2 regions of the Arthrobacter sp. Y3225209 genome follow, and region 1 is predicted to be linked to the other one. Evidence: predicted binding sites of a transcription regulator. Region 1 holds the regulator's gene; the other holds the start of a gene.
The links. The regulator HrcA, encoded in region 1, represses chaperone genes, less so after heat shock. The targets are predictions, from matches to a motif close to TTNGCACTCGNNNNNNNCGAGTGCNAA.

Region 1 (7,413 bases):
CGGGAACAGTAAAGGAACCGCCACAGTGTCACCTATGGCCCGCTTCTCGCCGGTGCCTGCCGCGACGGATCCGGCGATCATCAGAAACTTCTGCATCATCGCCCACATCGACCACGGCAAGTCCACCCTGGCCGACCGTATGCTCCAGTCGACCGGCGTGGTTGAGCATCGGAACATGAAGGCCCAGTACCTGGACCGGATGGATATCGAGCGCGAGCGCGGCATCACCATCAAGTCCCAGGCCGTGCGCATGCCGTGGGAACTGGATGGACAGTCCTATGCACTGAACATGATCGACACCCCGGGCCACGTGGACTTCACCTACGAGGTCTCCCGGTCCCTGGCCGCCTGCGAGGGAGCTATCCTCCTCGTGGACGCGGCGCAGGGCATCGAGGCACAGACGCTCGCGAACCTGTACCTGGCCATGGAAAACGATCTGACGATCATTCCGGTCCTGAACAAGATCGACCTCCCGGCAGCGCAGCCGGAGAAGTACGCCGAGGAACTCGCGAACCTGATCGGCGGCGATCCGGCGGATGTCCTGAAGGTCTCGGGCAAAACCGGTGTGGGCGTGGAGGACCTGCTGGACAAGATTGTCCGCGACATTCCTGCCCCGGTCGGAGATCCGGATGCCCCTGCCCGGGCCATGATCTTCGACTCCGTGTATGACACGTACCGCGGGGTGGTCACCTACGTTCGCGTGATCGACGGTTCACTGTCCCCGCGCGAGCGCATCCAGATGATGTCCACGCGCGCCAGCCATGAACTTCTGGAGCTCGGCGTCAGCTCACCCGAACCCACCCCGTCCAAGGGACTGGGTGTTGGTGAGGTGGGGTATCTCATCACCGGTGTGAAGGATGTCCGCCTGTCCAAGGTGGGCGACACCGTCACCAACCTTGCCAAGCCGGCCACCGAATCGCTGCCCGGTTACGCCGATCCCAAGCCCATGGTCTTCTCCGGGCTGTACCCGATCGACGGCGCCGACTACCCGGTGTTGCGCGACGCCCTCGAAAAGCTGATGCTCAACGATGCCGCCCTGGTGTACGAACCCGAGACCTCTGCGGCGCTGGGCTTCGGTTTCCGTGTTGGTTTCCTGGGCCTCCTTCACCTGGAAATCACCCGTGAACGCCTTGAGCGTGAATACAACCTGGACCTGATCTCCACCGCACCCAACGTGGAATACGAGGTGACGCTTGAGGACAAAAAGGTCGTCAAGGTGACCAACCCCAGCGAATACCCCGAAGGCAAGATCAAAGAGGTCCGCGAGCCGATGGTTTCGGCCACGATCCTGGCGCCGAGCGAATTTGTCGGCGCCATTATGGAGCTGTGCCAGGCCCGCCGCGGTGTCCTGGGCGGCATGGACTATCTCTCCGAGGACCGGGTGGAAATCCGGTACCGTCTGCCGCTGGCGGAGATCGTGTTCGACTTCTTCGACATCCTCAAGTCCAAGACCCGCGGTTACGCCTCGCTGGACTGGAAGGCCGACGGCGAGCAGGTGGCGGACCTGGTCAAGGTGGACATCCTGCTCCAGGGCGAGCAGGTGGACGCCTTCAGCTCCATCACCCACAAGGACAAGGCCTACAGCTACGGCGTGATGATGACGGGCAAGCTGCGCGAGCTCATTCCGCGCCAGCAGTTCGAGGTGCCCATCCAGGCCGCCATCGGTTCCCGCATCATTGCCCGCGAATCCATCCGCGCCATCCGCAAGGACGTGCTGGCCAAGTGCTACGGCGGCGACATCAGCCGTAAGCGCAAGCTGCTGGAAAAGCAGAAGGAAGGCAAGAAGCGCATGAAGATGGTGGGCCGCGTGGAGGTCCCGCAGGAAGCCTTCGTGGCAGCACTTTCCTCCGACGAATCCAAGGACAAATCCAAGAAGTGACACCCAGCGCACTGCCCCTCGGGGACCCGGCACCCGCCGACGGTCTTCTCCCCGCCCAGGCCGCGGACGGAGCAGCGGACCGGAATTTCGGGCTCTACGTCCACATTCCGTTCTGCTCCGTCCGCTGCGGCTACTGCGACTTCAACACCTACACCGCCACGGAACTCGGCGGGGGAGCCTCGCAGGCCGCCTATGCCGGCACGGCTGAACGGGAAGTGGTTTTCGCGGCCGGCGCCATGCGCCGCTCCGGCCTGCCGGAGCGCCGTATGGGCACGGTCTTCTTCGGCGGCGGCACACCCACGCTGCTGCCGGCTGAAGACCTCGCAGCTATCCTGCGCACCGCCGTCGACCAGTGGGGACTGGAGCCCGGCGCGGAGGTCACCACCGAGGCCAACCCGGATTCGGTCACCCCGGAGTCCCTTCAGCTGCTCGCGGACGCCGGGTTTACCCGTGTGTCCTTCGGTATGCAGTCCGCGGTGCCGCACGTGTTGGCGGTCCTGGACCGCACCCACACACCCTCGCGGGTGCCACAGGCGGTGAAGTGGGCGCGCGACGCCGGCCTGCACGTCAGCGTGGACCTGATCTACGGGACGCCGGGGGAGTCCATGGCGGACTGGAAAACCTCCCTCGAGGAAGCGCTGAGCTACGAGCCGGACCATATCTCCGCTTATGCGCTGATCATCGAAGAAGGCACCAAGCTCGCTGCCCGGATGCGGCGCGGGGAGGTTCCGCCCATTGACGACGACGACCACGCGGACAAGTACGTCCTCGCCGACGAGATGATGAGCGCCGCCGGCCTGTCCTGGTACGAGGTCAGTAACTGGGCACGCACACCCGCTGACCAGTGCAGGCACAACCTGGCCTACTGGCGCAGCGATGACTGGTGGGGGATCGGCCCCGGGGCGCACTCCCATGCAGGCGGTGTGCGCTGGTGGAACGCCAAGCACCCCACGGCCTACGCCCAGCGGATTGGTGCGGGCGAGTCGCCGGCGGTCGGGCGGGAGACGCTCGACGCCGACACCCGGTATGTGGAAGACATTATGCTGCGCACGCGGCTGGCCGAGGGGCTGGACCTGTCCAGGCTCCGGGAACCGGGGCGGCTGGCGGTGGCAGGACTGATGGCTGACGGCCTGGTTGATCCGCGTGCCGCGCTGACGGGACGGGTGATCCTGACCGGCCGGGGGAGGCTTCTGGCCGACGCCGTGGTCCGGCGGCTGCTGCCGGACTAAGCAGCGCAGCTTCCGGGGAAGTCGCCTACTTGATGCGGCGCAGGTTGAACGGGTAGCGGTAGGGCCTTCCGCGGTTGCACTCAATGCCCGCGATCACGGAGGACACCGCAACGTACACCCAGATCAGGGCGTTGAGCACGGCAAAGAATCCGCCGACAACAGGGATGAAGGACAGCATCCAGACAATCAGGGCAGCAATGCTGGGCGGAAGCGTGAAGTTAAGCGCTTCCTTTGATTCCTGGGCGGTGAACGGTCCGCGGTCGCGGAAAACAAGGTAAATGATGAGCGACGGAACAAAAGCAAGGATGCCGCCAAAGTGCGCCATGGTTGCCCACTGCCGGTCTTCGGAGGCGGTCAGGGGCAGGGCGTTGGCCGGTGCCCCCTGATAGACAGGGCGTTGTCCGCTGCCGTGTTCATCCGGTCGTGGCTGGTGATTCTGGCGTGTGTTGGACACGGCGTAATTTCCTTCTGACTCGTGCTGACACAGGGTCGGTCCGCTACTACGTATTGAACAAGAGTACTGGCTGGGCCGCTTTATAACGGAACGGCGACGGCGGATGAGTCGTGTGTCTCATTCCGGCACGGTCAGGAAATCGATGACTTCCTCGACCCTGCCCAGCAGCGACGGTTCCAGATCGGCGTAGGTGTTTACCTGCCCAAGGAGCTTCTTCCAGCCCATGGCCACATCCGTGTGGTCAGCGTGGGGCCAGCCCAGTCCCTGCAGGATCCCGGTCTTCCAATCCAGGTGCCGGGGGACCACCGGCCAGGCGCTGCGACCGATCACCGAGGGTTTAATGGCCTGCCAGACATCCACGTAGGGGTGGCCCACAATCAGTACGTTCCCGTGCGCGCCGGGGCAGGTCATGGCTTCGGCGGCGATGCGGGACTCCTTGGAGCCGGGTACCAGATGGTCCACCAGGATGCCGAGGCGGCGCCCCGGGCCGGGAGCGAAGTCCTTCACCGCGGAATAGAGGTCATCCACGCCGTGCAGGGGCTCCACGACAATTCCCTCCACCCGGAGATCATCACCCCAGACCTTCTCCACCAGCTCGGCGTCATGCTTGCCTTCCACCCAGATACGGCTCGCCCGTGCGGTGCGTGCGCGCTGGTTGGCCACCTTCACCGAACCTGACGCCGTGCGCGCCGGACCGGCTTTGGTGCCGGCCGCCTGAGGGGCCGTGACCTCCACGGGCTCGCCCTCCAGCAGGAAGCCAAAACCGAGCTCAAAGGATTTCCGCTTGCCGCGGCGGTCCTCCAGCACCATAAGGTGCAGCCCGCCGGACTTTTCCACCCGGATCACCGCTCCCACCCAGCCGGTGGCGACGTCTTCCAGGACCAGGCCGGATTCGGCACCGACTTTGCGCAGGGTGGTCCGGGCCGGCGCAGTAATGTCCTGCGGGCCCCAGGAGAAGTTGGACACGTTGCTTGCCTCGCTACTGTTGCTGAATCAGGGAGCTGACCGCAGCGGGGCCGCGGATCCCTCAATGCTAACAACGCTGCCGTTCCGTACTAGACTTAGCACTTGAACACTGTGAGTGCTAAGCGGCGCCCCGGTGGCGCAGGTGCTCCGCACGCCGCATCACAAGGACGCGCCCTTCTGATGCGCCCGCCAATTAACAGGGAGGGAAAACCATGAGTGAGCCACGCCGACTCGAGGTCCTCCGTGCCATTGTTGAGGATTACGTCCATTCGCGTGAACCGGTGGGATCCAAGGCCCTGGTGGAACGCCACCACCTGGGAGTGTCTTCGGCGACGATTCGCAATGACATGGCGGCCCTGGAGGAAGAAGGGCTGATTACCGCCCCGCATACCTCGGCAGGACGCATCCCCACCGACAAGGGCTACCGTCTGTTCGTGGACCGGATCTCCGACGTCAAGCCCCTCTCGGCACCCGAACGCCGCGCCATTTCCTCCCTGCTGGAGGGTGCAGACGACCTCGACGACGTGATGGACCGGACCGTGCGGCTGCTGTCCCAGCTGACCAACCAGGTGGCGGTTGTGCAGTACCCGCACCTCGGCAATGCCAAGATCCGGCACATCGAGTTTGTGCTCCTGGCCCCGGCCCAGGTGCTCGTGGTGCTCATCTCCACCACGGGCCGGGTGGAGCAGCGGGTTATTACGGTCCCCGAACCCGTGACCGAACCCGATCTTTCGGACCTCCGCCAGCACTTCCTGTCCTCCCTGGCCGGGACGCCGCTCAGCAGCATCACCGGCCACGTCGCCGAAGCCCTGGCGACCGTTCCGGCGGCGCGCCGCCGGGTGGCCGACGCCCTCGGGCACAGCCTGGAGCTGCTCGCCGGAATTAACCGGGAGGACCGCATGGTGATGGCCGGAACGGCCAACCTTGCCCGCTCCACGGTAGACTTCCCGCTGACCATCGGCCCCGTGCTGGAAGCCCTGGAGGAACAGGTGGTAATGCTCCGGCTGCTCTCCGAAATGGAACAGGACGCCCGGGGTGTTGCCGTCCGGATCGGACGGGAAAACCCGTACGGCGGCCTCTCCGAAGCCTCGGTGGTGGCCACCGGCTACGGGCCGGATGCCTCCGCCAAGGTCGGCATCCTGGGCCCCACCCGGATGGACTATCCCAACACCATGGCGGCGGTCCGTGCCGTGGCCCGATACTTGTCCCGAATACTGAATAACTAGGCTTATTGAACTCCACGCGGCCAGCCGTTGGCGGGCCGCCCCGCCGGCCGGGAAACCTGCCGGACTCCAAACAACGCCTTCAGCCATGAAGGCAGGTAATGCAGGCAATGCAGGAAGCGATGTGCACGAGTGAGCGATCACTACCAGGTTCTGGGCGTCGGACGAGACGCCACCGGTGAAGAAATCAAGAAGGCGTACCGGAAGCTTGCCCGCAAGCTGCACCCGGACGTCAACAACGCTCCGGGTGCCGCCGACGAGTTTAAGGCCGTGACGCACGCCTACGAGGTCCTCTCCGATCCCGAGAAGCGGCGTATCTATGACACCACCGGGAACGAAAACGGAACCGACAACGGTTTCGGCGGTGGCGGCTTCGGCGGCCAGGGCTTCGGCTTCCAGGACATCTTCGACACCTTCTTCGGCGGCGGCGCACCCGGCGGCGGCCGGGGCCCGGCCTCGCGCAGCCGGCGCGGCCAGGACGCCCTGATTACTGTTCGGATTGACCTCAAGGATGCTGTCTTCGGCGTCAACAAAAAGATCGACGTCGACACCGCCGTGGTATGCCCCACGTGTGACGGGTCCTGCTGCCAGCCCGGCACCTCCCCGCGTACCTGCGACATCTGCCACGGTACCGGCCAGGTCCAGCGGGCGGTCCGCTCCATCCTGGGCCAGGTCATGACCTCGGCTCCCTGCGGCACCTGCAACGGTTTCGGCACGGTCATTCCGGATCCCTGCCACGAGTGCTCCGGCGAGGGGCGCGTCCGCAACCGCCGCACGCTGAACATCAAGATCCCGGCCGGCGTCGCCACCGGAACCCGGATCCAGCTGAGCCAGCAGGGCGAAGCCGGCCTCGCCGGCGGACCCGCCGGTGACCTCTACGTGGAAATCCGGGTCAATAATGACCCCACCTTCCTGCGCGAGGGCGATGACCTCCATGCCACCCTGACGGTGCCGATGACCGCCGCAGCGCTGGGCACCACGGTCACACTGGACACTTTCGACGGCGAACGCGACGTCACGGTCAAGCCCGGCACCCAGTCCGGCGAGGTCACCGTGCTCAACGGTCTCGGCGTCACGCACCTGCGCGGCCACGGACGCGGCGACCTGCGCGTCCACCTGCACGTGGAAACCCCGCAGAAGCTGGATTCCGAGCAGGAGGAACTGCTCCGCCGGCTGGCCCAGCTGCGCGGTGAGGAATACAGCGAAGGCCGGCTGAACAGCTCGGGCACCGGCGTATTTGCCAAACTGCGGGACCGGCTGGGCAACCTCTGAGATGACCAACCCCATCTTTTTCGGGGACCCGGCGCAGGTGGCCGCGGCCAGTCCGGGGGACACATTCCGCCTGGAGGGGCCTGAGGCCCGGCACGCCGTTTCCGTCAAGCGCATCAGTGCGGGCGAAAACGTGGACATTGTCGACGGCGCGGGCCGGCGCCTCACCGGTACCGTGTCCGCGACCGGGCCCTCGCTGCTGGAACTGAGCGTGGAACACGCGGCGGAGGAACCACCGGCAGCAGTTCGTTTCATCCTGGTCCAGGCCCTGGCCAAGGGGGACCGGGATGAGCAGGCAGTGGAGGCAGCCACTGAACTGGGCGTGGATCACGTCATTCCGTGGCAGTCGGACCGCAGCATTGTCCGTTGGAAGACGGAAAAGGCGGTGAAGGG
Region 2 (7,413 bases), on a different contig from region 1:
CGATCCGGTTGCCGTCGATCTCTTCAATCCGGATGTCGATCTCGTAAATGTCACGCAGGATTTCGGGGCGCATGATGTCCGCCGGCGGGCCCTGATGGATCAGCCGTCCGTTGCACATGGCGATGATGTCGTCCGAGTAGCAGGAGGCAAAGTTGATGTCGTGGATGACCAGGACCACGGTCTTGCCGAAATCGTCAGTGAGCCGGCGCAGCAGCCGCATCATTTCCACGGAGTGCTTCATGTCCAGGTTGTTCAGGGGCTCATCGAGCAGCAGATAGTCCGTGTCCTGGGCCAGCACCATGGCGATGAAGGCACGCTGGCGCTGTCCGCCGGAAAGCTCGTCGACGAACTTGTCTGCCAGCGCGGTCAGGTCCAGGTACGCCATGGCCTGGTCAATGTGCGCTTTATCGTCGGGTCCGGGCCGGCCGCCGTTATGCGGGTAGCGCCCGAATCCCACCAGGTCCCGGACGGTCAGGCGGACAGTCAGCTGGTTGTCCTGGCGCAGGATAGCCATCTTCCGGGCCAGGTCCCGGCCCGGGGTGGAGACGACGTCGAGCCCGTCCACGGAAACCGTTCCGGCGTCCATCCCCAGCAGCCGGCTGATCATGGACAGGAGGGTGGATTTGCCGGCGCCGTTGGGGCCGATGATCGAGGTGATTCCGCCTTCCTTGATGGTGCAGCTCACCCCGTCCACAACCGTGGTGGCGGCGTACTTTTTGGTGACGCCGGTTGCCTGGATCATTTGACGGAGCCTTTCAGGAGCAGGATCAAAAAGACGATCCCGCCTACAAATTCAATGACGATGCTCAGCGCGGTATCAAACGCGAAGACGCGTTCGAGCACGAGCTGGCCGCCCACCAGGGCGATGATGCCGAGCAGGACGGCGATTGGAACAACGGCGGCATGCCGGAAGTGTGAACAGAGCTGATAGGCCAGGGACGCGACCAGCAGGCCGAAGAAGGTTACCGGCCCCACCAGTGCGGTGGAAACGGCAACCAGCACCGAGCAGATCACCAGCACCAGGGTCACTGTGCGTTTGTGGTTGATGCCCAGGTTGATCGAGGTCTCCCGGCCCAGGGACAGGACATCGAGCTGGTGCCTCAGGCGCCAGGCCGGAATACTCACGGCTGCCGCGGCGATCAGCGAGTAGGCGAGCAGCTTGCCGTCCACGTTGTTGAAGCTGGCGAAGAACAGGTCCTGCAGGATGATGAACTCGCTGGGATCGATCAGCAGCTGCAGCAGGGAAGAAATGCCGCGGAAAAGCGTGCCCAGCACAATGCCGACCAGCAGCATCAGGTGCAGGGATTTGCCGCCGCCGGTAAAGAGCCATCGGTACAGCAGGAAGGAGAAGCCCACCATTAGGGCCACCTCCATGCCGTAGCGCAGCGGGCCGGACATCGCCAGCACCACGCCGCCGCCGAAGGCGAAGACCAGGAGCGTCTGGATGAGCACGTACAGGGCATCAAAACCCATGATGGACGGCGTCAGGATCCGGTTGGCCGTTACCGTCTGGAACAGCACGGTGGAGACGCCGACGGCGTACGCCACCAGGATCATCGAACCTACCTTGATGGCCCGGCGCGGCAGGACATAACCGATGTTCCCGCGCAGCTCGATGGTCATGAATACCGTGACCAGGGCTGCTGCCAGAACCGAAAGCAGGATGAGCCAGAAACGGGGGGAGAGGCTCCGCACCGGACGGCGGCGCCGCACGGTAAGGGCTGAGGGAAGGACGCTGGCGGGACTGCTAGGCACTGGCGGAGCGCTTTCTCAGGAGCAGGTAAAGGAACAGGGCGCTGCCGATGGCCGAGACGATGACCCCCACCGGGATTTCGTAGGGGTAGCGGATGGTCCGGCCGATGATGTCGCAGGCGAGGACAAACCCCGCCCCGAAGATGGCGACCCAGGGGATGGCCCGGCGGACATTGTCCCCGATCATCAGCGAGACCAGATTGGGAACGATCAGGCCGAGGAACGGCACCGAGCCGACACTGACAACCACAACGGCGCTGATCAGGGACACAATGATCAGCCCCAGTGTCATCACGCGGTTGTAGTTCAGGCCGAGGTTGGTGGTGAAATCCTGGCCCATGCCCGCGACGGTGAAGCGGTCAGCGGCCAGGTATCCGATGAGGGTCAGCGCGCCAACAATCCAGAGCAGTTCATAACGCCCCCGCAGTACGCCGGAGAAGTCGCCGACCATCCAGCTGTTCAGGGTCTGCAGCAGATCGAACCGGTAGGCGAAGAACGTGGTGACGGCAGCAATCACGCCGCCGAGCATAATGCCCACCAGCGGCACGATCAGCGTGTTCCGCAGCGGGATCCGGCGCAGGACCAGCAGGAAGAGTGCGGTTCCGGCAATGGCGAACACCGTGGCGGTGGACATTTTGGCCAGCAGTGAGGCGCCGGGGATAAACACCGTCACCACCAGGATGCCAAGGGATGCGGATTCCACGGTGCCCACGGTGGACGGTTCAACGAACTTGTTGCGGGCCATCAGCTGCATGATGAGGCCGGCGACGCTGAGGGCCATGCCGGCCAGGATGATGCTCAGGGTCCGCGGGAGGCGGCTGATCCAGAAAATGTGCCAGGCATGTTCATCGCCGGCAAGCAGGGCGGGCAGGGACACGTCGCTGACACCGACGAACATGGACACAACGGCAAGCACCAGGACGGCGGTTCCGCCCACTATCAGCATTGCCCCGGGGCCGGGACGCCGCCGGCCAACGCCGGCAGCTCCGGCAGGTGCCGGAGCCGGAGGGGAGAGGATTGCAGTCATGTTGCTTTTCCATCTTCCGCACCAGGCCGGCCTCCCTGGATGCGGGAGGCCGGCCGGCGAGGATTTAGCAGGAGCGTGGAAGCGGGCTAGGAAATGCCGTCCTGAACTGCGCTGACCATGGCGTCAACGTTGTTCAGGCCGTAGCCCACGAGGTACCAGCTGGAGGAATCCAGCATGGTGATGCGGTCATTGCGCGCTGCTTCGGTTCCCTGCACAAGCTCGTTGTCCAGGACAGCGGAGGCGACCTCGCCTGCGTTGCCGACGGCGACGTCGCGGTCAATCACGAACAGGTTGTCCGGGTTTTTTTCCGCGATGTATTCAAAGCCCACGCGTTCGCCGTGCTGGGCTTCGGACTTGATGTCAGCTGCGGTGGCAACGCCGAGGACGTCGTGCACCAGGCCGAAGCGCGAACCCGCTCCGTACGCGGTCAGCTCGCCGCCGCTGGTCATAATGATGAGGCCGTTGCCGGCGTCCGCCGCGGTTGCCTTGGTCTCTTCGACCTTGGCGTCCAGGGCCGCGAGCTTGTCCTCGACCTCGGCTTCCTTGCCGAAGATTTCCCCGATGATTTCGGTGTTGGAGATGAAGGAGTTCCACGGATCCGCGGCATCGGTGCTGAGGTTGATCGTGGGGGCGATCTTGGAGAACTCATCGTAGTAATCGGCAGTGCGGCCGGACATGATGATCAGGTCGGGGGCGCCGGCATTGATGGCCTCGAAATCGGGTTCCTTCATGCTGCCGATCTTGGCGTAGTCATCCGAGCCGTACTTGGAGAGGCTTTCCGGGAAGTTTGCGGCCGGGACACCGTCAACGTCAATGTCGAGGGCATCCAGGGTGTCGAGTGCGCCGAGGTCGAAGGTGTAGACGGTCTCCGGGTTGACCGGAACATCGGTGCTGCCCTGTGTGTGCTCAACCGTAACGGTCGAGTTGGAGGTCGAGTCGGCGTCGGCTTCTGCTGCTTCGGTGGAGCAGGCGCTGAGCGCAAGGAGGGACACGAGGGCGGTTCCGGCCAGCAGGCGGGACTTGGTGATCATGGGGGCTCCGGTGAGAGTCGATGTGCCTACCGCAGGAATAGGACACAGAAATGTTTTCTAATGGTGCGCGCAGATGAAAACTATCCCGTTAGGTAAGCCTAAGCAAATTCGGTTTACGTCATTGGTACCCCGGAGGCGTAATCCTGTACGCGTGATCCACGCGGCTCTGGCACTCACCTTGACCGAGTGCTAACCAATGCATAAAGTCTGACTTAGCACTCCGCACGTGAGGGTGCTAACTCCCCGAAGGGAAGCGCGAACCGGCACCGCGACGACGGCCAGCGCCAACCGACGGCCCCAAACCCGTTAGAAACTACGCAAAGGAGAGCCCGAGTGTCGGTCTCTATTAAGCCGCTTGAGGATCGTATTGTTGTCCGCCCGCTCGAAGCTGAGCAGACCACTGCTTCCGGCCTCGTTATCCCGGACACTGCCAAGGAAAAGCCCCAGGAGGGCGAAGTAGTTGCAGTTGGACCCGGCCGCGTTGACGACAACGGCAACCGCGTTCCGGTTGACGTTGCCGAAGGCGACGTTGTCATCTACTCCAAGTACGGTGGAACCGAAGTCAAGCACGGCGGCCAGGAATACCTGGTGCTGTCCGCCCGCGACGTGCTGGCCGTCGTCGTAAAGTAGTTCCCCTTGAAAACCCCGGCCACCATTCTGGCCGGGGTTTTCTGATGTAGGTGCAGATGTAGTTGTCGGAAAGGACACACACATGGCAAAGCAGTTGGAGTTCAATGACTCCGCCCGTCGCTCGCTGGAAGCCGGCGTCGATAAGCTGGCCAACGCAGTCAAGGTAACCCTCGGCCCGCGCGGCCGTAACGTTGTCCTGGCCAAGACCTGGGGCGCCCCCACCATCACCAACGACGGCGTCACCATTGCCCGCGAAGTTGAGCTGGAGGATCCGTACGAGAACCTCGGCGCACAGCTGGCCAAGGAAGTAGCCACCCGGACCAACGATGTTGCCGGCGACGGCACCACTACGGCTACCGTGCTGGCACAGGCGCTGGTCAAGGAAGGCCTGCGCAACGTTGCCGCGGGTGCAGCTCCCGGCGCGCTCAAGCGCGGCATCGAGGTCTCCGTGGATGCTGTTGCCAAGCGTCTGCTGGAAAACGCCAAGCCGGTTGAAGGCAACCAGGTGGCCCACGTGGCTGCCATCTCGGCGCAGAGCACCGAGATCGGTGAACTGCTGGCACAGGCCTTCGATACCGTCGGCAAGGACGGCGTCATCACCATCGAGGAATCCTCCTCGACGCAGACCGAACTGGTCATCACCGAGGGCATGCAGTTCGACAAGGGCTACCTCTCCCCGTACTTCGTCACGGACGCGGAGCGTCAGGAAGCCGTCCTCGAAGACGCGCTGATCCTGATCAACTCCGGCAAGATCTCCTCCGTGGCCGAGTTCCTGCCGCTGCTGGAAAAGGCACTGCAGGCCTCCAAGCCGCTGTTCATCATTGCCGAAGACGTGGACGGCGAAGCGCTCTCCACCCTGGTGGTCAACAAGATCCGCGGCACCCTGAACGTGGTTGCCGTCAAGGCTCCCGGGTTCGGCGACCGCCGCAAGGCCATGATGCAGGACATCGCAACCCTCACGGGTGCGCAGGTGGTCAGCCCCGACCTGGGCCTGAAGCTGGACCAGGTTGGCCTGGAGGTCCTGGGCTCTGCCCGCCGGATCACGGTCACCAAGGACAACACCACCATTGTTGACGGCGCCGGCTCCGAAGCCGACGTTGCCGACCGCGTGGCACAGATCCGTGCCGAGATTGAGCGCACGGACTCGGACTGGGACCGCGAAAAGCTCCAGGAACGCCTGGCCAAGCTCTCCGGCGGCATCGGCGTCATCCGCGTGGGTGCAGCCACCGAGGTGGAGCTGAAGGAAAAGAAGCACCGCATCGAAGATGCTGTTTCCTCCACCCGTGCAGCCCTGGAAGAGGGCATTGTGGCCGGCGGCGGTTCCGCGCTGGTCCACGCCTCACAGGCGCTGGACACCGACTCGGAGGTGGCCAAGCTGGAAGGCGACGCCGCCACTGCCGTCGGACTGGTCCGCCGTGCACTGGCCCAGCCGCTGCGCTGGATCGCCGAGAACGCCGGGGCCGAAGGCATGGTTGTTGTATCCAAGGTGGGCGACCTGAAGGTCAACAACGGCTTCAACGCCGCCACCGGTGAGTACGAGGACCTGATCGCCGCCGGCATCATCGACCCGGTCAAGGTCACCCGCTCGGCACTGCGCAACGCCGCCTCGATCGCTTCGCTGGTACTCACCACCGAAGCCCTCGTAGTGGAGAAGCCGGCCGAAGAGGATGAGGATCACGGACACCAGCACTAGCCGGTAGCCCCTCGCTTCACGCAAAGGCCCCGCCCGCGGACACCGTTCCGCGGACGGGGCCTTTTGTGTGTCCGGGCGGGAAGGCGAACGCCGCCACGGCGCAGTACCTGCCGGGCACCGCACCCGACGGTTTTGCCGTGGCTTCGCTCACACGCGGAAGCTGTCCGGACGGGAAACCGGTCCCCGGTCAGGAGGAAGGCGTGCTGTCCTTGGCCGACGCCTGGCAGAACGGACGGCTGCCCGGGAATCCTGGAAACATGCCTGTTTACAGGGCGCGCGACTATCCGGGGAGGACCTGTCTGCGGGTCTGCTGACTACGGCGGGGCGCTGTCCCTGCGGATCCTGGCTTGCACCGGACGGGCGGGCATACCGGTGAAAGCAAACGGATACGAACCGGTGGAATAGGGGCGGCCCCGCTTTCGTTTTAGGATAGGAACAGGCTTATTCGGGCCTTCTCCTTCCTCATCCCCCGAAAGAGGCGCAGCTTTGAGTCAGCAGTACCCAGAACATGATCCGTTCGGCTTCGTCGGCCTGACGTACGACGACGTCCTCCTGCTGCCCGGCCCGACGGATGTCATCCCCTCCGAAGCCGATACCAGCTCGCGGCTGTCCAAGCGCATCACCGTGCAGACCCCGCTGCTCTCCGCAGCGATGGACACGGTGACGGAATCCCGGATGGCGATTGCCATGGCACGCCAGGGCGGGCTGGGCGTTATCCACCGCAACCTTTCCATTGCCGACCAGGCCGAGCACGTGGACCGGGTCAAGCGCAGCGAATCGGGCATGATCACCAACCCGGTCACCATTTCCCCCGACGCGACCCTGCAGGAACTGGACGATCTCTGCGCCCACTTCCGGGTTTCCGGCCTGCCGGTGGTCGACGCCGAAAACACCCTGCTGGGCATCGTCACCAACCGCGACACCCGCTTCATCCCGGTATCCGAGTACCCCAACCGCAAGGTCGAAGAGGTCATGACGCGCATGCCCCTCATCACCGGGCGCGTGGGCATCAGCGCCGAGGAAACCGTGGAGCTGCTCGGCAAGAACCGCATCGAGAAGCTGCCGCTGGTGGACGACGCTGGCAAGCTGCAGGGCCTGATCACGGTGAAGGACTTCGACAAGGCCGAGCAGTACCCGCTGGCCACCAAGGATGATGAAGGCCGGCTTCGCGTCGGTGCCGCCATCGGTTTCTTCGGAGACGGCTACGAGCGGGCCATGGCCATGGTCGAGGCCGGCGTGGACATCCTGGTGGTGGACACCGCCAACGGCCACAGCGCCGG

Region 2: groES (co-chaperone GroES) is a predicted target of HrcA. The motif match lies at 3,977-4,003, and genes of this name have one in related genera.

What each region holds. Positions count from the first base shown of each region.
Region 1 covers NZ_JBNHFW010000006.1:30,360-37,772, forward strand. Annotated here, with positions in the region: gene lepA (translation elongation factor 4) at 26-1,879, shown strand; gene hemW (radical SAM family heme chaperone HemW) at 1,876-3,108, shown strand; gene AC5RVB_RS05405 (DUF4870 domain-containing protein) at 3,134-3,562, opposite strand; gene AC5RVB_RS05410 (DUF3097 domain-containing protein) at 3,680-4,528, opposite strand; gene hrcA (heat-inducible transcriptional repressor HrcA) at 4,741-5,754, shown strand; gene dnaJ (molecular chaperone DnaJ) at 5,884-7,023, shown strand; gene AC5RVB_RS05425 (16S rRNA (uracil(1498)-N(3))-methyltransferase) at 7,025-7,413, shown strand, end outside.
Region 2 covers NZ_JBNHFW010000001.1:310,098-317,510, reverse strand. Annotated here, with positions in the region: gene AC5RVB_RS01440 (iron ABC transporter ATP-binding protein) at 1-742, opposite strand, end outside; gene AC5RVB_RS01435 (iron chelate uptake ABC transporter family permease subunit) at 739-1,755, opposite strand; gene AC5RVB_RS01430 (ABC transporter permease) at 1,748-2,779, opposite strand; gene AC5RVB_RS01425 (siderophore ABC transporter substrate-binding protein) at 2,866-3,810, opposite strand; gene groES (co-chaperone GroES) at 4,144-4,440, shown strand; gene groL (chaperonin GroEL) at 4,523-6,133, shown strand; gene guaB (IMP dehydrogenase) at 6,620-7,413, shown strand, end outside.